2 regions of the Pedococcus sp. P2_E2 genome follow, and region 1 is predicted to be linked to the other one. Evidence: predicted binding sites of a transcription regulator. Region 1 holds the regulator's gene; the other holds the start of a gene.
What was found. The regulator LexA, encoded in region 1, represses DNA repair genes until DNA is damaged. The targets are predictions, from matches to a motif close to TCGAACANNTGTTCGA.

Region 1 (14,081 bases):
AGATCTCGGCGTCCTCCGCGGAGGAGAAGTAGCCGTGGTCCTTGCCCGCCTTGACGTAGGTCAGCACGACGCGGTCGATGAGCTGCTTGAGCCCGGTCTCACGCTTGTCGGTGCCGAGCGCGCCGCGGAAGTACTTCGTGGTCACGATCGTGGAGGCGTTGACGCTCCAGAAGTCGGGGAACTCGACCCCTCGCTGCTCGAAGATCGTCTCGCCGGTCTTCCAGTTCTGCTGGACGACGTCGCGCTTCTCCCACGTCACCTCGTCGTACGGGTGCACACCAGGGGTGGTGTAGATCCGCTCTACCTTGACACCCTTCCCGGAAGTCTTCCGGGCACCTGCACGTGCCCCTGCGGTTTCAGTCATTTCTGGTGGCCTCCCTAGCCCCTGGTGTTTCTACTGTTGATTGTCTCGTGCGGCACTGACAGTGCCGCGATGCTCTGGTGGTGCGTTGCCCTTGGTGGTGCGTCGCCTGTGGCCGTGCTTCTCGTCTGGTCTCTCGTCGTGCGTGGCCGTGCGGGACGGCGGGTATGCCGCGGGGCCTAGCCCGGCGGCATACCCGCCTGGGTCTGTGGTCGCGAGCGCGGCTCCGGCTCGGTGCCGGTGGCGTCGCGCTCGGCGCGCAGCAGGGTGATCGCACCCTCGAAGTCCTCGAGGCTGTCGAACGCCTGGTAGACGCTGGCGAACCGCAGGTAGGCGACCTCGTCGAGCTCGCGCAACGGTCCGAGGATCGCCAGGCCCACCTCGTGGGCCTCGACCTCGGCCTGCCCCTGCTGGCGGATGCACTCCTCGACCCGCTGGGCCAGGATCGCGAGGTCGTCCTCAGTGACCGGACGGCCCTGACAGGCCTTGCGGACGCCGACGAGGACCTTGCTGCGGCTGAACGGCTCGTTGGCGCCGGAGCGCTTGGTGACCGTCAGGCTCGCCGTCTCGATGGTGGTGAAGCGACGACCGCATTCGGGGCACTGGCGACGCCGGCGGATCGAGCTGCCGTCATCGGTCGTGCGCGAGTCCATCACGCGGGAGTCGGTGTGCCTGCAGAACGGGCAGTGCATGTCGGTCTCCTCCCGGTGGGCGTCTGCTGGTGCGGATCCGGCCCCGTCCTGTGGACGGAACTGGGGACTTGCTGGGGACAACGTGTGGACAACCCGCCCTAGCCTGTGCACTACATGTGGACGAACTACAGCGATGTAACCACTAGATGTAGGGATAGTCTGCCTCGCTGTGACCTGCGACGCAAGCCGTTCCCCGAAACTTGTGTCGAAGTGTGCATCGCCGCAGGTCAGAGGCTTGCGGCGGCGCGGCGCGACACGCCCAAACTGGTGCTGGTGTGACTGATGTGACGTCAGAGGCGCCCAGATGTGGGGTCTGTCCCGAATCCACTCCCCCACATGTGGTGCCCGGGATCGTCGAGGGCTCGTGAAGGGCTCGTGGGGGCGCTCACTGGCCACATCCGCAGGCACCCAGCGGAAAATCGGCTCACCGCTCGGCGACCGAGGCCTACGCAGAGTGAGGCTCCCCTCCCCGGCCGCTCGGGTGCAGCATGGGGCCGTTGCAGGGAACCATCGGAGGAGGTTCTCATGAGCCAGGGAGAGATGAATCGTCGTCAGCTGGTCCGGGCCGCAGCGGGGGTGGCCGCCGGAGGGGTGCTGATCGGGGGCACGGGGGCGGCGTCCGCTTCGGCGGGCGAGGGCCATTCGGGCCGGGGGCTGGTGGGCACGTGGGTGGTGGACCACACCGACGACCCGCCTGGCGAGCCCGACCCGGGGCGGACCCTCGTCAGCCTCGCGACGGGGGGTGTCCTCGTCGCCAACGACGTCAAGCCGCCAGGCCCGGGCGCCACGGGCGCGTGGGCATCGACCGGTCACAACCGCTTCAAGGCCACGGCCTGGGGAGCGATCCCCGGGCAGCCCGGCGGTGATCCCGACGTCACCGTGAGGCTGAAGATCCGCGGCAAGGTCCAGGGGGACACGGTCTCGGGGACCTACCGGTTCACCGTGTTCGCGCCGGACGACAGCATGTTGTTCGAAGGCACGGGGACGTACACCGGCACCCGCCTCGAAGCCTGACAGGAGGGGCGGCGCCGCGTGCCATCTCGGTTACGCCATCGAGAGCAGGAACGCGGCGCTGAACCCCACCACCGTCAGCAGGCCGACGAGGCGTCCGGCGTGCTCCACCGCCTCGGGGACCATCGTGTCCGCGAGCATCGTGAGGATCGCCCCGGCGGCGAACGCCTGGATGGTCGCGACCACGGCCGGATCCGCTCCGTCGAGCAGGACGCGACCGAGCGCCGCCGCGACGGTGGAGGCTGCGGCGACCGCGAGCCACATGCCCATGATGAACCGCGCGCTGTGCCCAGCCGACTTCATCCCCGCTGAGGACGACAGACCCTCGGGGATGTTGGACAGGAACACCGCGGCGACGACCGCCACGCCCACGCCTCCCCCGCCGATCGTGCTGACGCCGATCGCTGCCGACTCCGGTATGCCGTCGAGCAGGGCTCCGAGCGCGAGTGCGGTCCCAGCCGCGCCGGCTTGCGGGCCGTTGGGACTCTTGCGCCGGTGCCCGCCGCGGCTGTCGATCCACCAGTCGCCGAGGAAGAACACGACCGACCCGGCCAGCAGCCCCAGGACGGTCGACACTCCCCCTGCTTTGTCGTAGGCCTCACCGGCGAGCTCGAAGGTCAGCGCACTGACGAGCACCCCCGAGCCGATCGCCATGACCCAGCCGATGACGCGCTTGGAGGCGGGCAGCCAGATGCCGGCCGCCGCCCCGATGAGCAGAGCCGCTCCCCCGACGAATCCCCAGAACGCTGCTTCGAACACCCGCGTCTCCTGTCCTCGACCACGCTTGACCTGCGCCGATGCGGCAGCGGGCCCTCGGACCCTACCTGCGGCCAGTTCTCGAGCGGGTGGCAGATCGACCCCTCCGCCGGTGTTGAAAGCGGTTTGCCACCCTCTCGAGCCGCGCCGGTCGTCTGTGCCTGGTGCTTTGCTGGACTCGTGACGGCAACGGAGACGTGGGAGACGCACCCGGTGACGCCCGACCGGTTCGAGGACTTCGCCGACGTCATCAACAGGAACCGGCGTGCCAACCACTGCTGGTGCCTGTCCCACCGCCTCCAGGTCAAGGAGATCGAGGAGCTCGGCGGGACGGGACCGGGCGCCCGCGAGCGCGCCATGCGCAGCCTGTGCGAGCGCGAGCACCCGCCGGGAGTCGTGACCTACCTCGACGGCGAGCCCGTCGGCTGGTGCAACATCGGCCCGCGCGCGGAGATCACCCGGCTGGCGAAGTCGGCGCTCATGCGTCCCGTCGACGACCTGCCGGTGTGGAGCATCGTCTGCGTCGTGGTGCGTTCGGGGTTCCGCAGGCGTGGCGTGACGGAGCACCTCATCGAGGGTGCCGTGGCGTATGCCGCGGCGAACGGCGCGCCCGCCGTCGAGGCCCACCCGGTCGATCCCGGCGACCAGCGGATGGACCTCACGATGGCGTTCGTCGGGACTCGTCACATGTTCGAGAAGGCGGGGTTCGCGGTCGTCGGGACCACCGACGCGGTCGCCAGCAAGCTGCCACGTCTGGTCATGCGCCGCCCCCTCTCCTGACTGCCGGCTGCGCGCCACACGTGGCACCTTCGTGCAAACGGACGATGTCGTCCGCAAAGGCACGGAGGATCGTCGGAGCATGGCCACGATTCCCGAGGACGACTGGCGCCGACGGCCCGGCATCTTCTTCGCCGTCAACGTGATCTCGATGGCGGCGCTGCTCGTCGCCGTGCTGATCTACTCCAAGGACCCGGAGCCGAGCCGGCTCTACTGGTCGTTCTCGTTCCAGTCGGTCGTGCCCCTGTGGGTGCCGTGGGCAGGGGCGCTGGGCGGGGCGACGATCAGCCTCGTCGGCATCGTCAAGCACGCCCACAACTGGGACCCCGACTACTACCTGTGGCACCTCGCCCGCCCGCTGCTCGGCGGCGTGTGCGGCACCATCGGCGTGCTGATCGTCGTGCTGCTCATCAAGAGCGTGACCGCCTCCCCCACGACGCCCGCCAGTGGCGACTCGGCGGCCGCGGTGCCCGTGGCCTACGACGGGCCGGGCATCGCCATCCTGGCCGTGATCGCGTTCGTCATCGGCTTCCGCGAGGAGACCTTCCGGCACCTCATCGAACGCGTCGCCGACGTCATCCTCGGTCCGGGCGCGGCGACGACCAAGGACATCGTCGCCTTCGTGCCTCGCAGCCTCGACCTGACCACGACGGGCACCAACCCAGTGGGCAGCACCGTCCACCTGTTCAACGGCAGCAAGGACGCGCTCGGCATTGCGGCGGGCTCCCTCGTGGTGGAGCCGTCCACGGCCGGGTTCGTCGCCCAGCTCGAGACCGAGGGCGCCATCGCCCCCGGCGACGCGGTCTCCGTGACCGTGACCTGGACGCCGGCCGGCCCCGGCACCGCGACGGCCAAGCTCACCGCACAGCTCGGCGGGTATGCCGCGGACGTCCAGCTGCGGGGAGTCAGTACCTGAGGTCGTTGCTCCGCAACCTCAGCGCCAGGGCGACCAGGCAGGGGAACGTCACGGTGAGGATGACGACGCGCTGGGCCAACCCGGCATACCCGTGCAGTGGGGCATCCTCGGGGATCGCGAAGACGCCGAGCGTCACGAACCCGACCAACGCCAGCAGCCCCGCGACGAGGGTCCAGCGGTGCAGCACTGTGCCCCACCGCGGATCGGCCCGAAGTCCGTGCGACAGGGCGAGCAGCGCCAGCCCTGAGCTGAGGAAGAAGGTCACGCCGCCGACGAAGTGGTGCCCGGGGTCGTAGGCGACGCCTTGGGCGTCCTGCTCGATGGGGAAGGCCGCGGCGATGAACAGTCCGACGCTGCACAGCCCGAGGAGGGCCGGGCCCAGCCGGCTCAGCCGACTCCGAGCGACACCGCGGTGCATCCCCCAGGCGAACGCCGCCATGAGGACGCCGAACACGACGAAGTTCGCCTGCTGGACCCAGCCGTGCGGTCCGGCCTCGAGGTTGCTCACTGGTTCGCTGACCCAGTCGTAGGTGTCGTGGCGGGCCAGCTGCTGGACGAGGAAGACCGAGGTGAACAGGATCGGGCCCGTGATGCCGGCGAGGGCAGGCCAGTGCAGGTCTGCCGTGCCGGCGTGGGTGGCGCCACCGGTGGCGGTGGCGATTTCCTTGTGTGGGGAGATCGAGGTGGTCATGGCTGCCTCCTGGTCGGGTGGGTGCTCATGCCCTCGACGCTACGAAGGGCCCGCCTCATCCCGCGTCGGCCGATCCGCCCACTCGCGCACTCACCTGGATGGGTCGATCCACCCATCTAGCCCTTGTTCACGCTGTAGTCGATGAAGGTGGCGTACTCGCTCTGCCGGACGCCCTTGTGGGTCAGCTCGATGTCCTGCTCGAAGCCGTCGAACAACCGCTTGCCGCCGCCCAGGATGACCGGGGCCACGATGATCGACAGGTCGTCGACGAGCCCAGCGGCCAGGGCCTGCCGGATCACGTCGGCGCCGCCCATCACGTGCACGTCCTTGTCCCCTGCGACGGCCCGCGCCTGGTCGACGGCCTCGGCCAGACCGTCGACGAACGTGAACGCGTCGCCCTCGGGCTGGTCCTCCGGTCGGTGCGTGACGATGAAGAACGGCACGTCCCAAGGGTTCTGGTCACCCCAGTGCCCGGCGGCCTCGTAGGTCGCGCGCCCTCCGACCACCGCGCCGAAGTTGGCCATGGCCTCGTCCATCCACGCCTTGTCGACCTCCCCCATCTGGCCGGTCGGCTCCTCGGCATAGGTCCACGGCCCGCCGAACACCCAGTAGTGCAGCCGCTCGCCACCCTCACCGAGCCCCTTGTCCGGGCCGTCGTCCGGCCCGGTGACGTAACCGTCGACCGACGTCGTGATCCCCGCGATGACCTTGCCCATGACTGCCGCCTTCCGTGGTCCGCGCCCACGGTCGGCGTCGGCCCGGTGTTCGTGTCTCCTGGTGTTCCTGTCAGCAGTACCGACCGGCAACGGTCCACGAACTCATCGGTCCCTCAGGCGGGCCCGCCCTCGCACTGCGCCTTGAGCCCCGCCGACTCCATCGCGAGGTAGCGCTCGGTGAGCCCGTGGTAGAGCCGCCCGACCAGCGAACCCACGATCCCACTCTGCTCCACCGAGAGCCGGACCCTGCTGCCACCGCCGGGGAGTGCCTCCACCGAGTGCCTCGCCGTGGTGAGCGCCCCCGGGCCGGCCGACACCCACGTGAACATCCGCCCCGGGTCGAACTCGGTCACGACCCAGTCCACCGTCGGGACCTTGGGCTGGCTGATCTTGGCCGCCGAGCCCGTCCGCAACGGGCCGTCCTCGAGGCGGCGAACCCAGCGCACCGAGGCGGTCCAGTCCGACCAGTGCTCGACGTCCGTGAGCACCTCCCAGACCCTTTCCGGCGGGGCGGCGATGTCGACCGTCGTGCTCTGCTCCACCCCTCCATGGTCGCGCACCTGTCGGCGGTATTCGAGAGGATGACGCCATGGATCACGCGAGCGTCCTCGCCCAGCGGCTGGCCACCCAGCGGCTCAGCTCGGCGCCGCTGCCCCGCGCCGCCGACGTCGTGCGACTGCTCACCTGTGTGCAGAGCCAGGAGCGCGACCACGCCTTCTTCTCGCTCGCCATGCGCTCCCGCAAGGACCGGTATGCCGCGGTGCAGCGTGAGTTCGACGCCGGCGCCTTCCTGCGCACCCACATCCTGCGGCCGACGTGGCACTTCGTCGCTCCCGAGGACCTGCGCTGGATCCTCGCCCTCACCTCGCCGCGCGTGCTGTCGAGCATGGGAGCGCGGCACCGCCAGCTTGGTCTCGACGAGGCCAAGCGGCTCGGCGACGGGTTCGAGCTGCTCGCAAACCTGTTGCAGGACAAGAACTTCCTCACTCGACCCGAGCTCGGTGAGGCGTTCGTCGAGCGCGGTTCACCCATCAAGCCCGGCGAACAGCTCGGCCACCTGCTCATCGTCGCGGAGATGCGCGGCCTGGTCTGCTCAGGGCCGATGAAGGGTGTCCACCACTCGTACGCCCTGGTCGACGAGGTCATCGCGCCGACACCCGAACGCAGCCGGGACGAGGCTGTCGTGGAGCTGGTCCGACGGTTCTTCAGCGGCCACGGGCCTGCCTCGGTCAAGGACTTCACCCGGTGGGCCACCATGACGGTCAGCGACACCAAGGCAGCGCTCGCGCAGCTCGGCGACCACCTGGAGGAAGTGGAGATCGACGGCATCCCGCACTGGTTCGACCCCACGCAGGTGCGACGGGTCAGTCGAGGCGCCCCGGCGGCCTACCTCTTCCCGACCTATGACGAGGCGGTGCTGACCTATCCGCAGGTGAACTTCTCAGCGCTGCCGGGCCACCCCTATGCCGAACACACCGACCCGTTCTGGGCGAGCGTGGTGCTCGACGGCACCAACGTCGGGCTCTGGAAACGGACCGTGCGACCCGACGCCGTGCAGGTCGAGGTGCACCTCGCTCCTGAGGTCTCGACCCGCGGGCGCACCCAGGTCAGGGTGGCGGCCCAGCGCCTCGCTGGCTTCCTCGGACGCGACCTGTCCCTGGTCGAGAACGAGGGCACCCCGCACCTCTGGGGCGGCGAGCTCGGCCACCCAGCACGCAGGCCGAAGCGGGCCGACCGCTGAGCGGTCGGCCCGCCACCGTCCCCCGCGCCCCTGTCCCCTCGAGGGTGCGTCAGTTCGTGATCGGCAGGATCACGTCACAGAAGTGGCGGCGCGGGGTCTAGGAGGCGAAGCCCCGGAAGGTGTCGGTGATGCAGCCGACTGAACCGGCATCCAGCGTGCACGTGCGGTTGTCGCCCGCCAGCTTGCCGCCGCCCGAGCTCACGCCGGGCAGGGTCGAGTCGATGACCCACCAGTCCCCGAAGGTCCGGTAGCCGCCGCCTTCAGGGAGCACGTTCGGGTTCTGGAACGCGGGGAGGGTGATGAAGGCCTGGTAGCCGACGGTCACCGTCGCCGTGCCACAGGTGAGCTGCTTGACCCCGCTGAAGACGAGCTGGTTGTGGGTCCGCAGGTCGGCGGCGTTCTCGAGGTCGGTGACCTGGGTGCAGGACGAGAGCGGACCAGTCGCGGCCGTGATGTCGCTGGGCCCGTCCACGAACTGGGTGTCGACGGTGAACGAGGTGGGAGTTCCCGCCGCGGCGGTGGCCGGGAGGACCGAGAAGGTCACTGCTCCGGCAGCTGCGGCCAGGACGGCCGCCATCCGTGTGGTGGTGTGCATGCCGACCACGGTCCTACGAGGTTCGCGCCCAGCGCATCGTGGTTATCGCGTAGCGCGAAATGCGTAGGCCACTCGACCGACGCGCTCAGTCGGCAGCTGGCGGGTCTCAGCCGACGGCGGGGATGAGCAGCGTCTGACCGGCGTGGACGTTGCTGTCGGTCAGGTCGTTGGCGACCTGGATCTGGGCGACCGCCTCGGCCATGGACAGCTGCGGGAGCTGCTCGACCGCGATCTGCGACAGGGTCTGACCGGACTGCACCGTGGTGGAGTGGTCGATCACGGTGGCGGACGCGCCACCGGAGAACACGGCGATCGCCAGGGCCACGGCCGTCACCACGACGGTGAGCGTGATCGCGAGCCGGGCTGCACGGGTCAGGCGCAGCGGGGCGGCGGGAGCGAGGGCGACCTCTGGGCCGGTGGGCACCGAGACCAGGCGGGGGCGAGCCGGGCGAACGGGGACCCGCACCGGTGCGGGGGCGACGTCCCAAGCGACTGCTGCACTCATCAGGTCCTCCATCGTGACGTGCTCTGCTGCGTTCCTCGAACGGATGTGCGAAGAACTGCTTGACTGATTTCTAGCACGCATGTTCGAATCAATCAAGACACGCGTCGAACACATGTTTGGCACAGGCGTTCGAAGGCCATACGCTGTGTTCATGCCGCAAGCACATCAGAGGGCACTGACAACGGCTCCGCGAGCACCCGGCATACGGCACCTGACCTGCACCTGCACCCGAAACTGCTCAAGTGAGGAAGCGGCATGAGCGACGACAACGTCAAGGAACTGCCCGACCGCGATCGCGGTGACGGGCTCACCGTCCGGCAGCGACGGGTGCTCGAGGTGATCCGCAACTCGGTCGACCGGCGCGGCTACCCGCCGAGCCTGCGCGAGATCGGCGAAGCGGTCGGCCTCACCTCTCCCAGCTCGGTCGCCCACCAGCTCTCCACCCTCGAGCGCAAGGGCTTCCTGCGCCGCGATCCCAACCGGCCGCGCGCCATCGAGGTGGTCTCGCCCGACTCCCCCGCCGACATGCGGGGCTACCGCGGCGGCGCCTCCGCCGAGGACGAGACGGCGACCTACGACGAGACCGGGTCTGGTGACCAGCGCCCGGCTGCGACCTACGTGCCCGTGCTCGGGCGCATCGCCGCCGGTGTGCCCATCCTCGCCGAGGAAACCGTCGAGGACGTCTTCCCGCTCCCCCGGCAGATCGTCGGCGAGGGCCAGCTGTTCCTCCTCCAGGTCGTCGGCGACTCGATGATCGAGGCAGCGATCTGCGACGGCGACTGGGTCGTCGTCCGCCAGCAGCCCACGGCCGACAACGGAGACATCGTCGCGGCGATGCTCGACAACGAGGCCACCGTCAAGACCTTCAAGCGCAAGGACGGCAAGGTGTGGCTGATGCCGCACAACGCCGCCTTCGACCCCATCGACGGAGACCACGCCACGATCCTCGGCAAGGTCACGGCGGTGCTTCGTCGGGTCTGAGCTCGACCCTCAGGTCCGGCGACGTGTGCCGCGGAGCGCCTCGTGCGCGCCGCGGCACACGTGCGTGCAGGCGCATAGTGGGGCCGGCACGAGTCGACCCATCATCCGTTCGGCTGATGGCTCATTCGCCCGAACGGACCGAAGCGGACCTCGCGGGCCCGTGTGCGTCACGTGCCCCGTAACAGGCGACTCGCAGGAGCGTTCTCTACACATGGAGGCCCAACCCGACCCCGATCTCACCGACCAGGTGCTGGGGTCCGAGATCGAACTGCTCGCGGACCTGATCGACGCCGCGAGCCACGCCTGCTCGCAGCTGAACCTGGACCAGATCGACGCGGCTCTCGGGATCTGTCGGGCACAGGGTCAGCTCCCCGCCCAGTCCCCCGCCCATTCCCCCGCTCAGTCACCCAGCGCGTCGAGGTAGTGCGTGATCTTGGTGGCGAAGCGTTCGCCGCCGTCACCCTCGGCCCACAGCTCCCACAGCTCGTTGTCGTCTGACTGCATCGCCCGGTGCAGTGCCCGCGTGGCGAGCTCCTCCAGCTGTTCGTCCACCTCGATGGGTTCCTCGTCGACCCACCAGGGCACATTGCGTTCTCCCACGACGGATTCGAAGTCGTCGCAGGCAGCCACGAGCACCGCTGCCGCCACCGCCTGCGACATGGTCGGCGCCTCGATGTACCCCCGCGCGCGGACCACTTGGTCGAGGGCCGCCTCGACCCGTTTGCGTCGTACGTCGTGCTCGGACTCCTCGAGCTCGTCGAGCAGGTCGAGCGCGTCGTCGTTCTCGAACGGCCCGGCTCCGGTGGCGCCCATCTCCCAACCTCCACAGCGTGCGAACGATGCTCCTTCGAGGGTGCCAAGAGACGCAGCGACACGCCAGTCCTACTCGTGCGGAGTCATCCGTTGGTACCAGGCCGTGTCGACGTAACGACCGAACTTGTGTCCGACCTCGCGAAGCACTCCCACCCGCTCGAAGCCGCACGCGACGTGCAGCGCCACGCTGGCGTCGTTCGGCAGCGCGATCACGGCCACCTGGGTGTGCACCTCGGGGGCGGCGTCCAGCCGCGCCAGCAGCGCGGCATACAGGGTCCGTCCGAGGCCGAGACCGCGGGCGCCCTCCGCGAGGTAGACCGACACCTCCTTGGTGCCGTCGTAGGCCGGCCGCGGGCGGAAGGGGCCGGAGAACGCGTACCCGAGCAGCTGCTCGTCCGTGCAGGCGACGAGGACGACGTTGCCGACGTTGCCCGCACTGGTGGCGGCGAGCTTCTCACCGAGGTATGCCGCGCCGCGGGGTTCGGTGTCGAAGGTCGCCAGCGAGGTGCGGACCTGCTCGTCGTAGATGGCGGCCATCGCGGGGAGGTCCGCCTGCGTCGCATCACGGACGACGATTGCGCGGCCGCTGTCCGGGGCATTCCTGCTCATATCGGCGATGCTAGGGGGATGAGCGACGAGCACGGCCACCGCCACGACCACAGCCACGGGACGCATGACTCGGCTGCGGCGGCGAAGCTGCCCGACCCCGACCGCGGTGGGCCGACGGACCGACAGGCCTTGTGGGACGAGCGGTATGCCGCCCACGAGCACGTCTGGAGCGCGACGCCCAACGCCGAGGTGGAAAGGATCGTGGGCGCCTGGCCGCCCGGTCGCGCCCTCGACCTCGGCGCCGGCGAGGGCCGACACGCCGTGTGGCTGGCCTCGAAGGGCTGGCGGGTCACGGCGGTCGACTTCTCGGCGGTGGGGCTGGCCAAGGGCGAGAAGGAGGCCTCCAGTCGCGGGCTCCGGATCGACTGGGTGGTGGCGGACGCCCGGTCCTGGCACCCGGCGCCCCTATTCCTCTTCGACCTCGTCCTCGTGTCGTACCTCCACCTGCCCTCGGACGTGGTCTCGCGCACCCGGACGTGGCTGACGCCGGGCGGTGCGCTGGTGGTCGTCGGCCACGGCCTGCGCAACCTCACCGAAGGGGTCGGCGGCCCGTCCGACCCAGCGCTGCTGCACACACCGGAGCAGCTGCGGGCGGCGGCCGGGGACCTTCAGGTCGAGCGCTGCGAGGAGTACGTGCGGCCCACCGAGCAGGGCGACGCGATCGACGTGGTGCTGATAGCCCGGCGACCGGCGTGAGGTTCGTCAGGCGGCCAGCCGGCTGAGCAGTTCCTCGAGGGTCGGGGCGAGTGGCGCGTCGAGCTGCACGGTGGCCTCGCCGTCGCCTCGGGTCGGTCCGCGAGTGATGATCGCGACCGGGATGTCGAGCGCTGCCGCACGGCGGACGAACCGGTAGCCGCTCATGACCTTGAGGCTGGAGCCCAGGACGACCACCGCGCTGGCCTGCTCCGTGAGGCGAAAACACTTCTCCACCAACGGTTTCGGCACGGACTCGCCGAAGAACACGACGTCTGGCTTGAGCGTGTCGTGACCGCAGACCAGGCACAGGGGTGTCCGGAAGGCGGCCACGTCGACGTCGTTGAGGACGATGTCGCCGTCCGGACGGATCTCGTCGCTGGTCACCGTGTAGGTGGGATTGGCCTCGCGCATCCGGTCGTCGAGGTCCCAGCGGGAGGTGCGGTCGCCACAGGTCAGGCAGACGACCCGCGCCAGCGACCCGTGCAGCTCCTCGACGTCGGTGGCGCCGGCGCGCTGGTGCAGGCCGTCGACGTTCTGGGTGATGACCGGGCCGACCAGCCCGCGGCCCTGGAGCCTCGCCACGGCCTCGTGGCCCGAGTTGGGCTCGGCCCGGTTGAACCGTTGCCACCCCACATAGCTGCGCGCCCAGTAGCGCTGCCTCGCCTCGGAGGACCCCAGGAACTCGGCGTACTGCATGGGCGTCACGCGGCGCGTGCCGTCCGGGCCCCGGTAATCGGGGATGCCCGAGTCGGTCGAGATGCCGGCGCCGGTCAGGACGAGGACGTTGCCGCGCTCCAGCAGGGCGGCGACCGCGGCCAGCTGGTCGGCGACCGCGGCCAACTGGTCGGCCATGGCCACCTGGCCGCATGTGGCCGGTTGGTCGGTCTCGGCGGCGGTCTGCGTCACGCGGCAAGGGTACGTCGGGTCAGGACCTGCCGAGGAGTCGGCGCTTCGCCGAGTCGACCAGGGCAGCACTCGCCACCCCGGGATCGGCCACCTCGTCGTGCGGCGGGGCCGCCGGGCTGTCGCGGGTGACGAGCTCTGGGGAGTGCGCCCGGACCTGGGCGTCCGCCACGAGGTAGCCGTGGCGTTCGAGGATCTGCTGCTCCGCTGGGCTGAAGGCATCGAGGTCGGTGCGGACGGCGTTGACCAGCTCAGTCGTCTCGCGGGGGTAGGAGCCGTCGACGACCGTGTCGAGCGCCCACGACGTGCCGCGGAGGACGCCTCGCGCATAGCTGGCCTGGAGCCACCGACTGCGGACCGACTGCCCGCCGTTGGTGGCGATGCCGAGGATGCGCAGCGTGCGGCCGACGACGGTCCGCTCCGTGCGTGCGCGGAAGACTCCCCCGCCATCACTGACCAGGACCGTGGCGTGCCGCTTCCAGACCGGCTCGAGCCCGAGGTTGTCGTAGATCCCGCCGTCGGTCAGCCGGATGCGCCGCATGATCGAGGCGCGCTCCTGCTCCGACTCGAGGCCGCGGTGTCCCCCGGTGAGGTGCATCGTGAGCCCGTCCACCACCATCGGCGCGAAGAACGGCGGGAAGGCGCAGGAGGCCGCCACGATGTCGGCGATCCGCAGCCCGGCCGGCGGCGCGGCATACCCCAGGCGGTAGTCCCCCACCCGCCCGTGGGGACGGTGGGCGGTCGGGCCCTCGAACACCCAGTCGACGCCGTAGCCGATCTCGGTCGCGCCAGTCACGACTCCCGGACCACCAGTGTCGTTGTCGCGCAACGGTTTCGACCACCAGCGGACGACTTCGGCGAGTTCGTCGGCCAGCGCCCGGACGGCCGCGTCGGGGTCGAACCACTTCCACGGCGTGACCCTGGACAGCAACGCCGGCGTCCGGACGTTGCGGGAGGCGAGCCGCTGGAGGGGCATGGCCACGCACTCCTCGAAACCCTCGACGATGCCGCCCGCCGCCGGGAACCGGAGCTCGGGGTCGGCGAGCAGGTTGGCCACGATCGAGCCGCCGGACACCCCACTGATGGTGGTGAGCTGCGACAGCACGCCGAGCTCGTTGAGCCGGCGAACGGCACCGAGGTGGAACAGGGCGGCGCGGTAGCCGCCACCGGACAGGCAGAGCGCCACGCCTGTCCGATGCGTCGCCGCGCCCACCTCCGCGTATGCCGTGTCGCTGGGTTCGAGCGCGTCGCTCTCGGTGGCTGCGCGCTCGTCGGCGTGCGTGGTGCTGGTGGGCTCAGGCTTCATCGTGGACCGATG
Region 2 (14,081 bases), on a different contig from region 1:
ACGTCGACTCCGGCTTCTGGAACATCGACGTCCCGCGCGAGCTCGACGGCACCGTCGCCCCGCCGAGCCTGAAGTGGGCCATGAACGAGATGGTCCTCGGCGCCAACCCGGCGATCGCGATGTTCGCCGCCTCCTACTCGTTCGCCAACCTGCTCTACATCCTCGGCAACGACGAGCAGAAGAAGCTCGCCCACTGGATCGTCGACAAGGGCTGGCACTGCACGATGGTGCTGACCGAGCCCGACGCCGGTTCCGACGTCGGCGCCGGCCGCACCAAGGCCAGCGAGAACGCCGACGGCACCTGGAACGTCACCGGCGTCAAGCGGTTCATCACCTCCGGTGAGTCCGACATGACCGACAACGTCATCCACTTCGTGCTGGCCCGCCCCGAGGGCGCAGGCGAGGGCACCAAGGGACTGTCGCTGTTCATCGTCCCGAAGTTCCACATCGACCTCGAGACCGGTGAGCTCGGCGAGCGCAACGGCGCCAACGTCACCAACCTCGAGCACAAGATGGGCCTCAAGGTCTCGACGACCTGCGAGATCACCTTCGGCGACAAGGAGCCGGCCGTCGGCACCCTGCTCGGCGACACCCACGACGGCATCGCGCAGATGTTCCGCGTCATCGAGCACGCGCGAATGCTGGTGGGTACCAAGGCGATCTCGACGTTGTCGACCGCCTACCTCAACGCTCGCGACTACGCCAAGGAGCGCGTCCAAGGCGCCGACCTCACGCAGATGAACGACAAGGCCGCGCCCCGCGTGACCATCACGCACCACCCCGACGTGCGCCGCTCGCTGATGACGCAGAAGGCGTATGCCGAGGGGCTGCGCGCGCTCGTGATGTACACCGCGACCCAGCAGGACATCGTGCACCAGGCGTTCCTCGAGAGTGGCTCCGAGGAGCTCGCCGAGGGCTCCGCCGCCGAGATCGCCAACCGGGTCAACGACCTGCTGCTCCCGATCGTCAAGGGCGTCGGCTCCGAGCGCGCGTGGGTCCTCCTCGGGACCGAGTCGCTGCAGACCCTCGGCGGATCCGGCTTCCTGCAGGAGTACCCGATCGAGCAGTACATCCGCGACGCCAAGATCGACACGCTCTACGAAGGCACCACGGCCATCCAGGGCCTCGACTTCTTCTTCCGCAAGATCATCAAGGACAAGGCCCAGGCCCTGTCCCACGTGGCCCTGCAGATCCAGGAGTTCGCCAAGGACCTCGGCGCCAGTGGCGGACGGCTCGACGCCGAGCGCGAGCTGCTCGGGACGGGCCTCGAGGACGTCCAGGGCATCATCGGCTACATGGTCGGCGAGCTGATGAAGTCCGACCCGCGCCAGGAGGGTGGCGAGCTGGCCAACCTCTACAAGGTCGGCCAGAACACCTCACGCCTGCTGCTGTCCGCCGGCGACCTCGTCATCGGCTGGCTCCTGCTTCGCCAGGCAGCGGTTGCGGCCAAGGCCCTTGAAGCAGAAGGGGTTTCGGCCAAGGACCGCGACTTCTACGAGGGCAAGATCGCTGCCGCGTCGTTCTTCGCACGCAACGTCCTGCCCAAGATCACCGCCGAGCGCGCGATCGCCGAGGCGACCGACAACGCCCTGATGGACCTCCCCGAGTCCGCGTTCTGACCCGTTCCCACGCAGGTATGCCGGGTGGTCCCGGCACGACGAAGCGGCACCGGATCAGTCCGGTGCCGCTTCGTTGTCGGTCAGGTGATGCCTCTGGGGTTGGTCAGGCGCGCGGGTCCACGTCGACCTCGTCGACACGGGTGCCGGTGGCCGGGTCGGTGTGGCTCACGCGGCGCGACGAGTAGCCGGCGCCCGTGGTGGTGCGGCGGGTGACGATCAGCGACAGCAGGATGGCCAGCACGCCTGCAGCCATGCAGATCCAGCCGATCATGCCGAGGTTGACCACGTCGGTGGACGCGTTGAGCGCGAAGGTCAGGATCGCGCCGACGACGATCAGGAAGATGCCGACTCCGATGTACATGCTCACTCCTGGGGATTGCGGGCACTGGTCACCCGTTCCCTCAACTCTAATGGCCAAAAGCTCCTGACCTGCGGTGACGCGGCGCATTCTTCTCATACCGCCACGTCGCGACAGGGGCCGGAGAGCGGCACCGACTCGCCACCCCTTCCGGCAGCCGGTCGCGAGACCTGACCACCTTTCTGGCCAGTCTCTCTGTGGCCTGTGCTTGTGTTCGAACAGATGTTCGACTATGGTTGCCTACATGTCAGCAGCCGCCAGCCTTCTCACCGCCCCACTCGGGACGGTCGAAGTGCTGCGCGAGATCGACGAGCTGCTGGATCGGGTCCACACCGGCGACGTGAGCGGCGGCACTGCCGCGGCGGCGGCCCTGGGCGACGTCGACCGGGTGATCACCCGGCTGCAGGCCGTTCGGCTCTCACTCGTCGCCGAGGCTGACCGTTCTGAGGTCGCCGCCGACTCCGGGCTCACCGACACGTCAGCATGGTTGGCGGCCAGCACGCGGCGCGAGGGCGGTCAGGCGGCCCGTGACGTGCGGCTCGCGATGGCCCTCGACAACGGCCTTGACGCCACCCGTGAGGCACTGGCCGCCGGCGACGTCTCCACCGAGCACGCCCAGGTGATCGCGACGGCCACCGCCCAGCTGCCCCACGGCCTGAGCACGCAGGAGCGGACGGCCATCGAGGCAGATCTCGTGCGCCGAGCCAAGCTGGTCGACCCGGGCACCCTGCGCAAGGAGGGCAGGCGGATCCTGTCGGTCGCGCAGCGTTCGCAGGCCGAGGTCGACGCCCACGAGGACCAGGTGCTGCGCAGCGAGGAAGATGCGGCGTTGGCCAAGGCGCGGCTGACGTGGCACCACAACGGCGACGGCACCTCGACCGGCCACTTCACGCTGCCGACTCTTGCGGCTTCGATCCTGGCCAAGACCGTCCAACAGATCGCATCGCCCCGTCGGTTCGCCCAGCAGGCTGCCAAGGCGGCCAAAGCTGCGGGTGCCGCCACGCCTGCCGATGTCACAGCGGCCACCTGGGAGGCCTTCCAGGCAGAGGGTGACTGGGCGCACCGCTACGGCACGGCATTCGTCGAGCTGCTCGAGCACCTCCCCACCGACACACTCAACGGCAAGGTCGCAGCCACGGTGGTCGTCACGATCGACCACGACCAGCTCAAGGCAGCTGTCGGAGCCGCCCACCTTGACACCGGCCACGACATCTCCGCCGGGGAGGCCCGCCGACTGGCCTGTAATGCCGGCATCCTTCCGGCGGTTCTGGGTGGACGATCGGTTCCGCTGGACCTCGGGCGGCAGGAGCGGTTCTTCACCGAGGCGCAGCGGGTCGCCCTCGCCACGACCTACGACACCTGTGCGGCGACAGGGTGCGATCGGCCCTATGCCTGGTCAGAGCTCCATCACGAGGATCCGTGGGCAAGCGGTGGTCGGACCGATCTGGCGCTGGCAGTCCCGGTGTGCGGATACCACCATCGCCGGATCCACGACCCCCGCTACTCACACCGGATCGACACGGACGGCCAGGGGAAGAAGTCCGTCATCTTCGCTCTCCGGACGTGAGGCGAGGACAGTTGAGCGGGGCGGCGCGGCGGCGCGGGGTGTGGCAGGCCCTGCGGGAGCTTGGCGCGGCCGCGACTCAGCCGACGAAGCCGCCTGAGTTGCCGCCGCCTGCGCCGGGAATCTTGAAGGATTCGGGCGGGCGTCCCGCGTCCCCTCGGTCGTCTTGTCCGTCGAACGTCGCCCCACGCCGCTGGAGTACCCAGGCAAGGACGCCGATCGCGACCAGCACTGCAAGCAGCCACCACATGTCGCCCACCTTCGCAGCGGCCCGCGCGGGAGCGGACCGATGACCCGAGGGTAGGCGCTGCGGCAGGATCTTGGGGGCCAACCGGGAACGCTACGCGCGCGCCCGCCCACTCGTAGGTCAGACGCCTCGCAGGTCGAGGGTCAGTTCGGTGGTGGCGCCGTCGACCAGCACAACGGGGATACCCCAGTCCTGTTGGTAGAGGTGGCAGGCGGCGTGCTCGGGCACCTCGCCGGTCTCGGGGTCGCCGTCGCACGATGCGGCCTGCACCGAGATGTGCAGCACTCCGTCGCCGGCCGCCGGGTCGAGGGTCAGCGTGCGCGTCAGGCCTTCGGCGCTGCCAGCACCTTCGCGCAGCAGGCCCTCGGGGGTCGCCGACACCATTAACCGAGTCGGCTCGCCCCAGCGGAAGTCGAGCTTCTGCCCCGTGGGCGGGGAGAAGCTGACCGTCAGGGTCAGGGGACCTGGCGCGACCTCGGTGCGGGGTCGCTGGGTGCGCTGGGCGAGGCCGTCGACGTGCTGGGCCTTGTCGGGCAACGGGATCCGCACGAGCTGGTGGGCCGCCGACTCGACCACCACCAGGCGCGCTCGAGGCGCGACACTCGAACGGTTCGGGGACTGGGTGTCGCCGACCTCGGTCAGCTCGACGACGGCATCGGAGGGCTCGCGCAGGCCAGTGGCCAGGGTGCTGACTTCGCGGGTGACCGGATCGAACCGGCGGATCGCGCCGTTGTAGGTGTCGCTGATGGCCACCGAGCCATCCGGCAGGACGGTCACGCCGAGGGGGTGCTGGAGCAGCGCGTCGTCAGCCGTGCCGTCCCGGTGGCCGAAGTCGAACAGGCCCTGACCCACGTGGGTGGTGACGACGAAGCCTTCGTCGGTGACGTCGAGCGATCGCAGCGCGGAGGTCTCGGAGTCCGCGACCCACAGGCGCGACCCCTCCTCCGACACCGCGAGCCCCGACGGCTGGGCGAACCACGCCTCGTCCGCCGCTCCGTCGCGAATGCCCTCCGCGGAGGTGCCCCCGAGCACCGCGACCGTGTTGTCGGCCGGGTCGGTGGCCAGGTGCAGGGCCCACAGCTGATGGGTCCCGGCCATCGCGATGACGACCCTACCGATGAACCAGGCCAGGTCCCAGGGCGTCGAGAGGTCCTGCTTGAGGGCCGGGCCGATGCCAGACCGTTCGCGCAGCTGGCGGCCCGTCCCGGCGAGCACCGTCCAGGTTCCATCGGCGAGCCGCAGCCCGAGGATCCGGTGCTTGACGGAGTCCGCGACGACCACGTCGTAGCCGACTCGCTCAGCCGTGTCCGCCGGGAGGACCAGCACCCCCTGCGGCTCGTTCAGCGGACCGGACTCGTTCGTGCCGGCGAAGCGTCGGCGTTCGGTCTCCAGGTCGGGTTCGAGCCACACGAGCTCGTGGTGCGCCGTGTCGGAGACGAGGAACGAACCGTCCGGCAGGGCGGCCGCCTTGCCCGGGAACCGCAGCGCGGTCTGGGCAGGTGCCGGCGCGGCATACGGCGAGTTGCCTTGGCGCAGGGTGCCCTTGGCGCTGTGCGAGGCGATCAGCTCCTCGATGAGGACCGACAGGCCGTGGCCGTGTCCTTCGCCGGACATCGAGGCGACGATGTAGCCCTCGGGGTCGATGACGACCAGCGTCGGCCACGCGCGGGCGGTGTAGGCCTGCCACGTGACGAGGTCGGGGTCGTCGAGCACCGGGTGGTGCACGGCGTAGCGCTCGACCGCAGCGGCGAGGGCGTCGGGGTCGGCCTCGTGCTCGAACTTCGGGGAGTGGACGCCGATCAGGACAAGGGAGTCCGCGTACTTCTCCTCGAGCGGACGGAGCTCGTCGAGGACGTGCAGGCAGTTGACGCAGCAGAACGTCCAGAAGTCGAGCACGACGATGCGCCCGCGCAGGTCGGCCAACGTCACCGGTTCGCCACCGGTGTTGAGCCAGCCCCGCCCGACCAGCTCGGGCGCGCGCAGGCGAGCGTCTCTCTTCACGGCAGCACTCTTCACAGGGGGTATTTCAGTCGCCGGTCCTGCAGGACGGGGAACTGCTCGCGCCAGGTGGTCACCGCAGCCAGGTCGACGTCGACGCTGAGCACTTCCTCGCCGCTGCCGGCCATGGCCAGCGCTTCGCCCGTCGCCGAGATCACCTGCGAGTGGCCGCCCATCGGGGTGCCCGCGTGGGTGCCCGCGGTGTTGCAGGCGATGACGACGCACTGGTTCTCGATGGCACGCGCGTGGGCGAGCAGGGTCCAGTGCCGCACGCGCGCCGCGGGCCATGCGGCCGGGATGACGAAGACGGTGGCGCCTGCGTCGAGCTGGCGGCGATAGAGCTCGGGGAACCGCAGGTCGTAGCACGTCGACAGCGCCGCGCGGTGCGGAGCGTTGTCCTGCCTGGGTCCTGTGCTCGGCAGGTCGACCAGGACGATGTCCTCGCCGGCGTCCATCAGCTTCGGTTCGCCAGAGCCGAAACCGAACCGGTGGATCTTGCGGTATGCCGCGACGAGACTTCCGTCCGCGGCGTAGACGAGCGAGGTGTTCCAGAGTCCGTGGCCGTCCGAGCTCTTCTCTTTCCAGCTCGTGTCTCCCGCCGCGGGGCGTTCGACGATGGACCCGGCGTGGAGCATGACCCCGGCGTCACGGGCGGCGGCGGACATCGCGGCACCGATCGGGCCGTCGACGGGCTGGGCGCGCGCATCCCACTCGCGGTAGGAGAAGCCGCCCGGCGCCCAGAGCTCGGGCAGCACCACGAGGTCGTGACCGGCCTGGGCGCGCACCAGGTCGGCGACGCGCGTGACACGCTCCGCCATGAGTTCGTCGTCGCCGTACGCGATCTGCAGCACCGCAACCCGCATGGTCACTGCCGCTCCTCGCTTCGCTGATCGTGTCGTTGCTGGTCGTGTCGTCGCTGATCGTGTCGTTGGTCGTCTCGACGCCTCAGCTCCTTCAAGTGTGCGTTGTAGGCGGCCAGCTCTGCATCCCCGTCGCGGTCGGCCTGCCGGTCCTTGCGCTTGGTCTCGGCGCGGTCGGTGCGCACCCAGGCCATCGCGACGAGCAGGGTGAGGATCACGGTCGGGGCCTCGCCGATGCCCCACGCGATGGCGCCGGCTTCGCGCTGGTTGCCGAGGACGTCGCTCATCCACGGCAGCTTGAGCGCCTCGAAGAAGTCAGGGGCCAGCACCGTCGTGCTGCCGGTCATGACCACGCCGAAGAACGCGTGGAACGACATGGTCGCGAACAGCACGACGAGCAGCATGATCGGCGGCCACTTCTTCGGGCCGGGGTCGATGCCGATGAGCACCCAGGTGAACAGGTAGCCCGTGAGAAGGAAGTGCACGACCATCAGGACGTGCCCCGTGTGGGTGCGCAGGGCCAGCTCGAACAGCGGTGAGTAGTAGAAGATCGCGAGGCTGAAGAAGAAGAGGGCCGCCGCGACGACCGGGTTGGCGACCACTTTGAGCACCCGCGACTGCACCACCTGGAGGACGACCTCGCGGGGCCCCCAGGTCTTGTCGGTGCGGGCCGGCAGGGCGCGCAGGGCGAGCAGGATCGGCGCTGCCGGCACGAGCAACAGGGGCACGAGCATCGCGATGACCATGTGCATGACCATGTGCATCGAGAACAGCACGCGACCGTAGACCCCCGGCGCGCCCGAGGTCGCGTAGGCGAACACCGCCCAGCCCAGGACCCACACGACCGTCCGGTGCACCGGCCACGCGTCGCCACGGCGGCGCAGCCGCAGCACGCCGGCGACGTAGGTCCCCACAGCCACGACCGCGAGGCTCAGCCACAGCCAGTCGGTCGTCCAGGTCGTCAGCCACGAGGACCCCGAGAGCGGCCCGGGGTCGGGATAGCCGGTCAGGGCGAAGGTGCGGGAGGCGTCCGCGACGGGCACGTCAGGCACCGGTGGCGCACTGCGCGAGAGGGCAACCGCGGTTCCCAGCGCCACCCCCATGACGACGAGCTCGGCCGCGACGAGGCGTAGGAAGGTGGTGGTCCGGCCCCGCTCGAGGCCCGCCAGGAGCGAGCGACGGTGGCGCCACCCGGCATACCCGAGCAGGAGGAGCGCCACGCTCTTGACGACGAGGAGCACGCCGTAACGCGTGCCGAGGTCGCTCCACGTGCCCACCCGGATCAGGGCACTCTGCAGGCCCGACAGGGCCACCGCCGCGAAGCACCAGCCGGCCAGGGTCGAGAATCGCGCCGCCGTGGGGGCGAGGTCGCGGCCCAGGATCGGCTTCAGCACCGCGAGGGCGAGCAGGCCACCGACCCAGACGGTGACTGCGACGAGGTGGGCCGCGAGCGCGTTGACGGCGGTGCTGTGGTCGGTCGCCCCGGCCGCGTGTCCCGCGAGCGCGAGAGGCAGCACGCCGAGCACCGAGATCACCGAGAGCCAGGCCATCGCGGCCCGGCTGGTGACGACCAGGGCGAGGACGGAGACGAGGGCTGCGACGCCCGCCGTGATCAACGCGACCCGGGTCGGCTCGATCCGCCAGGCGAAGGTCGTGAACTGCTGCGCGAACGACGGGTCGGAGAGCGGGACCCCGATCAGGTCGGCCATGCCGAGCACGGACCCGGCGGCGCCGGCGAGCGCCCACAGCCCGGCGGCGATGCCCGCAAGCCTGGTGGCGGTCAGCCGGCGGCTCGTGCGCGTCGTCTCAGGCACGAGGTATGCCGCGTGGACGAGCAGCCCCACCGTCACCGCGGCGGCGAGGTCGTGGACCACCCGGGCGTAGAGCAATCCCCACCGGACGAAGCCCCCGGGGTCGCCGATGACCGGGGCCGTCGCGGCCTCGCCGATGACGGCCGCCAGCGGGAGCGCCACCAGGGCCGCCAGCACGAGCGCCAGGAGCGCCAGCCGCCCCAAGGGAGCCGAGGGCGCCGCGGGGGCGTTCACGGTCTTGGCGACGGGAGAGGTCATGGCGACAGCCTAAGTATGGTGGAGCCATGTCCTTGCACCCGGCAGCACCCGAAGACCTGGCCGGACTCGTCACGGCCTACCAGCAGACGACCCAGGCAGTCATCGACCTGGGTCGGTCCTGCTCGGATGCCGACTTCGACCTCCCGACGGCCTGCCCCGGCTGGACGGTGAAGGACCAGATCTCGCACGTGGTGGGCCTGGAGTCGTGGCTGCACACCGGTGACGTCCCGCGCGTGGACCTGCCCGACTACGACCACGTGCGCCACGAAGCCGGCAAGTTCATCGAGCGGTCGGTGGAGCTGCGGCGGGGGATGCTGGGGGCCAAGGTGGTCAGCGAGCTGGAAACCATTGTGGCGCAACGGGTGGAGCAGTTCAGCGCGCCGGACATGACGCTCGAGACCATCGTTCGGGGAGCGTGGGGGCCGGCGCCGGCGGGCGAGAACCTCCGCACCAGGATCCTCGACATCTGGACCCATGAGCAGGACATCCGCCAGGCGTTGCGTCGGCCCGGCAACCTCGACTCCGGTGGCGCGACCGTGTTCATGGAGCAGCTCTTCGCCTCGCTGCCGAGGATGGTGGCACGCGACGCGGGCATCGAGCCCGGCAACGTCGTGATCATCGACAGCACCGGACCGGTGACCGGGCGAGCAGGCGTGTGGGTGGAGGCCAGCGACGACGGCAAGCCGCGCGGCATACCCCTGTTCTCGGGCATTGCCCACGACGGGGACCCCGACGACGTCTTCACGACGATCACCCTCTCGACCGACGCCCTCACCCGACGGGCTGCCGGGCGCGGTGGGCTGGAGGACATCCACTTCACGGTGCAGGGCGACGAGGACGTGGCCCGCCGAGTGCTGGAGAACCTGGTCCTCGTTCCCTGACCCACCTCTCCGCTCGTCGGCCGTCGGCCGGGTCGTTGCTTGCACCACACAACCATCTCGTGATACTTGTATGTCGCAAGCAACTTTCTGCACAGATCCCAGGTCGCCCATGTCCACGCACCACCTCGACCGGCAGACGGCTGAACGCGTCAGCGTCGGCCTGATCCGGCTGATGAAGCTCCTGCAGGCCCTGCGCCAGCACGCGCCACGCATCCACCCCGCGGTGGACGCCACCGCCTACCCGATCCTGTTCAACCTGGCCGCCGAGCCCCGGCGGGTCTCGGTGCTCGCCGAGTGCGTCCACTCCGACGTCTCGACGGTCAGCCGGCAGGTCAGCACCCTCGAGGCCCACGGTCTCGTCGACAAGGTCAGCGACCCCGACGACGGCCGCGCCCAGGTCGTCCGTCTCAGCGACGAGGGCCAGACCCTGCTCGCCGGCATCCAGCAGCAGCGGACCGAGTGGTTCGGTGAGCTGATGGCCGACTGGACCGCCGAGGAGGCCAGCGACTTCGCCGGTCACCTGGAGCGGTTCGGCGCCGACCTCGAGGGCTTCCGCGAGCAGCTGGTCGCCCGCCGCCCCGGCTCCACCTCCACGCCCACCTCCACGCTTGTTGGTCCCGCACCGTCCAGCCCCCCTCTTTCCAGCCCCACTCTTTCCACGGAGAACTGACATGGCAGCCGCCGCCCCCGCCCGTCCAGACGGACCCCTCACACACCGCCAGATCATCACGATCCTGACCGGCCTGATGATGGGGATGTTCCTCGCCGCCCTCGACCAGACCATCGTGGCCACGTCGATCCGCACGATCGCCGACGACCTCAAGGGTCTCGACGAGCAGGCGTGGGCGACCACGGCCTACCTGATCACCTCGACGATCGTGACGCCGCTCTACGGCAAGCTGAGCGACATCTACGGTCGCAAGAAGTTCTTCTCGGCCGCGATCACGATCTTCGTCGTCGGCTCGGTGCTCTGCACCCTGTCCCAGTCGATGCTGCAGCTGGCGTTCTACCGCGCCGTCCAGGGCCTCGGCGCCGGCGGTCTCTTCTCGCTCGCCCTCGCAATCATCGGCGACATCGTGCCGCCGCGTGAGCGCGCCAAGTACCAGGGCTACTTCCTCGCCGTGTTCGGCACCTCGAGCGTCCTCGGTCCGGTCATCGGCGGGTTCCTCGCGGGCCAGTCGAGCATCCTCGGTGTCGACGGCTGGCGCTGGGTATTCCTCGTGAACGTGCCGATCGGCATCGTCGCGCTGCTCGTCGTCTCACGCACGCTGCACCTGCAGCACACCCGCCTCGACCACCGGATCGACTGGTGGGGGGCGGCCACGCTGACCCTCGGGCTCGTCCCGCTGCTGCTCGTCGCCGAACAGGGCCGCGACTGGGGCTGGGGCTCCGGGCGGTCGATCGCCTGCTACGTCGTCGGGATCATCGGCGTCATCGCCTTCCTGCTCGTCGAGCGCGCCATGAAGGACGAGGCCCTGCTGCCGCTCACGCTGTTCCAGGAGCGGACCGTCGCGGTCGCGTCCGGGGCGTCGGTGCTCATCGGGATGGCCATGTTCGGTGGCCTCGCCTCGCTGCCGCTCTACCTGCAGATCGTCAAGGGCGCGTCGCCGACCAAGGCCGGTCTGCTGTTGCTCCCCCTGACCCTCGGCATCATGGTCGGCTCGATCGTCTCGGGCCAGATCATCAGCCGCACAGGGCGCTACCGCCGGTTCCCGATCATCGGCTCGGCCCTGCTGGCGCTCGCGCTGTTCGTCTTCCACTTCATCAAGGCGGACACCCCGCTGTGGCAGACCAGCATCGTGATGGTGGCCTTCGGGCTCGGGCTCGGCTTCAACTTCCAGCCGCTCACCCTCGCCGTGCAGAACGCCGTCTCACCGCGGCTGATCGGTGTCGCGACCTCGTCGGCGACCTTCACCCGGCAGATCGGCGGCACGCTCGGCACCGCGGTGTTCCTTTCCATCCTGTTCTCGACGGTGCCCGACAAGATCGCCACCGCGCTCAAGGCGTCGGCCGGCACCAAGGACTTCCAGGCGGCGCTGGCCGACCCGGCCAACGCCGAGTTCGCCAAGGGCCTGTCGTCGGCGGCCGGTCAGGCCGGCGGCACCGCGGGAGGGGTCCTCAAGGACAGCTCGTTCCTCAACGACCTCGACCCGCGGCTGGCCAAGCCGTTCCTCCAGGGATTCTCGAACTCGATGGACCTGGTCTTCCTCGTGGGTGCCGGGGTGATGGTGGTCGGCTTCCTCGTGATGCTGCTGCTGCCGCACGTCGAGCTGCGTGGTGGCTCGGCCTACTCGGAGCGCGGCGCTGCCGACAAGGCTGACTCCGACAAGGCTGACTCCGACAAGGCCGACGCTGAAGCCGCAGACGCCGCTGTCACCGCACCTCCCGCCATCGGTCACTGACGTAGGGGTCTTCCCTGACCCCGCCCTGAATCTGCACCGAACCTCCCCTGAATCTCCACGTAGCCGCGCCGGTCGACCCGACCTGCGCGGCTACTGTGGCTCGCGTGGAATCAGTTCACGCGGGGGTCGTGGTGCAGACCCAGCGCCTCACCAAGGACTACGGTCCGGTGCTCGCGCTGGACTCGCTCGACCTCGAGATCGGCCCGGGGATCACGGGACTGGTGGGAGCCAACGGGGCCGGCAAGTCGACGTTGCTCAAGATCCTGCTCGGCCTGGTCCCCGCGACCGGCGGCAGGGCGCACGTGCTCGGCCACGACATCGCGACCCAGGGGTCGGCCATCCGGGCGGCCGTCGGCTACCTCCCGGAGCACGACTGCCTGCCCCCCGACGTGAGCGCGAGTGACTTCGTCGTGCACCTGGCGATGATGTCGGGGCTGCCCAAGGTCGCGGCCCGTGAGCGAGCGGCCGAGGTGCTGCGCCACGTCGGGCTGGCCGAGGAGCGCTACCGGCCGATGGGCGGCTACTCCACCGGCATGAAGCAGAAGGCCAAGCTCGCCCAGGCCCTGGCCCACGACCCCCGTCTGGTGCTGCTCGACGAGCCGACCAACGGCCTCGACCCCGCCGCGCGCGAGGAGATGCTCGGCCTGGTCCAGCGGATCGGGCACGACTTCGGGATCGCGGTCATCGTGACCTCGCACCTGCTCGGCGAGCTCGAGCGGGTGAGCGACCACGTCGTCGTGCTCGACGGCGGCCACCTCCTGCGGGCCTCGCGCACCGACGAGTTCCTCGACGCCACGGGCGTCCTGCTGGTCGAGGTCCTCGGTGACGACGCGACCGCTCGCATGGCGCGGGCGCTGGCCGCTGCCGGCGTGGCCACCACTCCGCGGGGCGCCCTCCTGACCGTCGACGCCACGGCTGGGCAGCCCGACGGGCACGAGGTGCACGACCTGATCCGCGACACCGCGAGCGACCTCGGGGTCGGGCTGGTGCGGCTCCAGGTCGACCACCGTCGCATCGAGGATGTGTTCGTTGATGGGCCTGGCGCTGTCGAGGGGCATGGCGCTGTCGAGGGGCATGGCTCTGATGAGTGAGCTCTCCACCGACCCGTCATCAGCCACCCCCGAGGGCCGCAGCGTCATCCACGACCTCGGGTACCGCCCGTACACCGGTCCACGGCTCGGACCCACGGCCATTGCCCGGGCGTTGCTGGTCACCGGGTTCCGCAACGCGTTCGGCCTCGGCCGCTCCGGCCGGTCGAAGGTGCTGCCCTTCATCCTGCTCGGCCTCAACGTCCTGCCGGCCGTCATCATCGGTGGCGTGATGGTGCTGGTCGGCCTCAAGGAGCTGCCGGTCGGCTACGCGCAGTACGCCTCGACGACGCAGGTGCTGCTCGGCATCTTCGTCGCCTCGCAGGCGCCGGTGCTCTTCTCGCGCGACCTGCGGCACGGCACCATCTCGCTCTACCTCGCGCGCCCGCTGCCGTCTGCCACCTACGCCGTCGCCCGCTGGGGCTCCCTCCTCGGCGCGACCCTGGTCTTCCTGCTGCTCCCCGTCCTGATCCTGTATGCCGTGGCGCTGCTGGGGGAGCTCGACGTGTCCGACCAGTCCCGCGAAGCTGCCGTGGGCGCCGGGTTGGCAGTGCTGCTCGCCCTGTCGCTGGCCGGCGTGGCCGGGCTGATCGCCTCGTGGTCGACCCGACGTGGGTTTGCCGTGGTCGCCACCATCGCGCTCCTGTTGCTGGGCAACGGGATCGTGACGGCGATCCAGGGCATCGCCGGCGAGGAGCACCACCCACGGGTCGGTGAGGTCGCGGGGCTCTTCTCGCCCTACTCCCTCTACCGCGGGCTGATGGCGATGTGGGCCGACGGCGAGATCGCGACGCCACCGACGGGCGTGCCGATGCAAACCGCCTACGTCGTCGTGTTCGTCGGCCTGTCCGCCGCCTGCCTGGGCGGCCTGGTGTGGCGCTACCGACGGGTCGCGACGGCATGAGCGTCATCACGATCGACCAGGCCTCCAGGTGGTACGGCAACGTCGTGGCCGTCAACGGCATCTCGATGACGGTGCGACCCGGAGTGACCGG

Region 2: a site for LexA is predicted at 2,192-2,207, ahead of AC1DWR_RS16635 (HNH endonuclease signature motif containing protein). Genes of this name have one in related genera too.

What each region holds. Positions count from the first base shown of each region.
Region 1 covers NZ_JBFUEM010000001.1:429,212-443,292, reverse strand. Annotated here, with positions in the region: gene AC1DWR_RS02115 (vitamin B12-dependent ribonucleotide reductase) at 1-364, opposite strand, end outside; gene nrdR (transcriptional regulator NrdR) at 541-1,053, opposite strand; gene AC1DWR_RS02105 (hypothetical protein) at 1,579-2,067, shown strand; gene AC1DWR_RS02100 (ZIP family metal transporter) at 2,098-2,823, opposite strand; gene AC1DWR_RS02095 (GNAT family N-acetyltransferase) at 3,001-3,600, shown strand; gene AC1DWR_RS02090 (hypothetical protein) at 3,680-4,513, shown strand; gene AC1DWR_RS02085 (DUF998 domain-containing protein) at 4,503-5,204, opposite strand; gene AC1DWR_RS02080 (dihydrofolate reductase family protein) at 5,321-5,920, opposite strand; gene AC1DWR_RS02075 (SRPBCC family protein) at 6,034-6,462, opposite strand; gene AC1DWR_RS02070 (winged helix DNA-binding domain-containing protein) at 6,510-7,661, shown strand; gene AC1DWR_RS02065 (hypothetical protein) at 7,759-8,256, opposite strand; gene AC1DWR_RS02060 (LysM peptidoglycan-binding domain-containing protein) at 8,363-8,761, opposite strand; gene lexA (transcriptional repressor LexA) at 9,017-9,742, shown strand; gene AC1DWR_RS02050 (hypothetical protein) at 9,954-10,166, shown strand; gene AC1DWR_RS02045 (DUF4259 domain-containing protein) at 10,142-10,555, opposite strand; gene AC1DWR_RS02040 (N-acetyltransferase family protein) at 10,625-11,164, opposite strand; gene AC1DWR_RS02035 (class I SAM-dependent methyltransferase) at 11,183-11,860, shown strand; gene AC1DWR_RS02030 (NAD-dependent protein deacetylase) at 11,867-12,766, opposite strand; gene AC1DWR_RS02025 (patatin-like phospholipase family protein) at 12,786-14,069, opposite strand.
Region 2 covers NZ_JBFUEM010000007.1:249,507-263,587, forward strand. Annotated here, with positions in the region: gene AC1DWR_RS16625 (acyl-CoA dehydrogenase) at 1-1,619, shown strand, start outside; gene AC1DWR_RS16630 (DUF6458 family protein) at 1,723-1,980, opposite strand; gene AC1DWR_RS16635 (HNH endonuclease signature motif containing protein) at 2,222-3,544, shown strand; gene AC1DWR_RS16640 (hypothetical protein) at 3,621-3,872, opposite strand; gene AC1DWR_RS16645 (NHL domain-containing thioredoxin family protein) at 3,909-5,789, opposite strand; gene AC1DWR_RS16650 (nitrilase-related carbon-nitrogen hydrolase) at 5,801-6,649, opposite strand; gene AC1DWR_RS16655 (bifunctional copper resistance protein CopD/cytochrome c oxidase assembly protein) at 6,652-8,715, opposite strand; gene AC1DWR_RS16660 (maleylpyruvate isomerase family mycothiol-dependent enzyme) at 8,742-9,596, shown strand; gene AC1DWR_RS16665 (MarR family winged helix-turn-helix transcriptional regulator) at 9,706-10,266, shown strand; gene AC1DWR_RS16670 (MDR family MFS transporter) at 10,268-11,998, shown strand; gene AC1DWR_RS16675 (ABC transporter ATP-binding protein) at 12,103-13,089, shown strand; gene AC1DWR_RS16680 (hypothetical protein) at 13,082-13,990, shown strand; gene AC1DWR_RS16685 (ABC transporter ATP-binding protein) at 13,987-14,081, shown strand, end outside.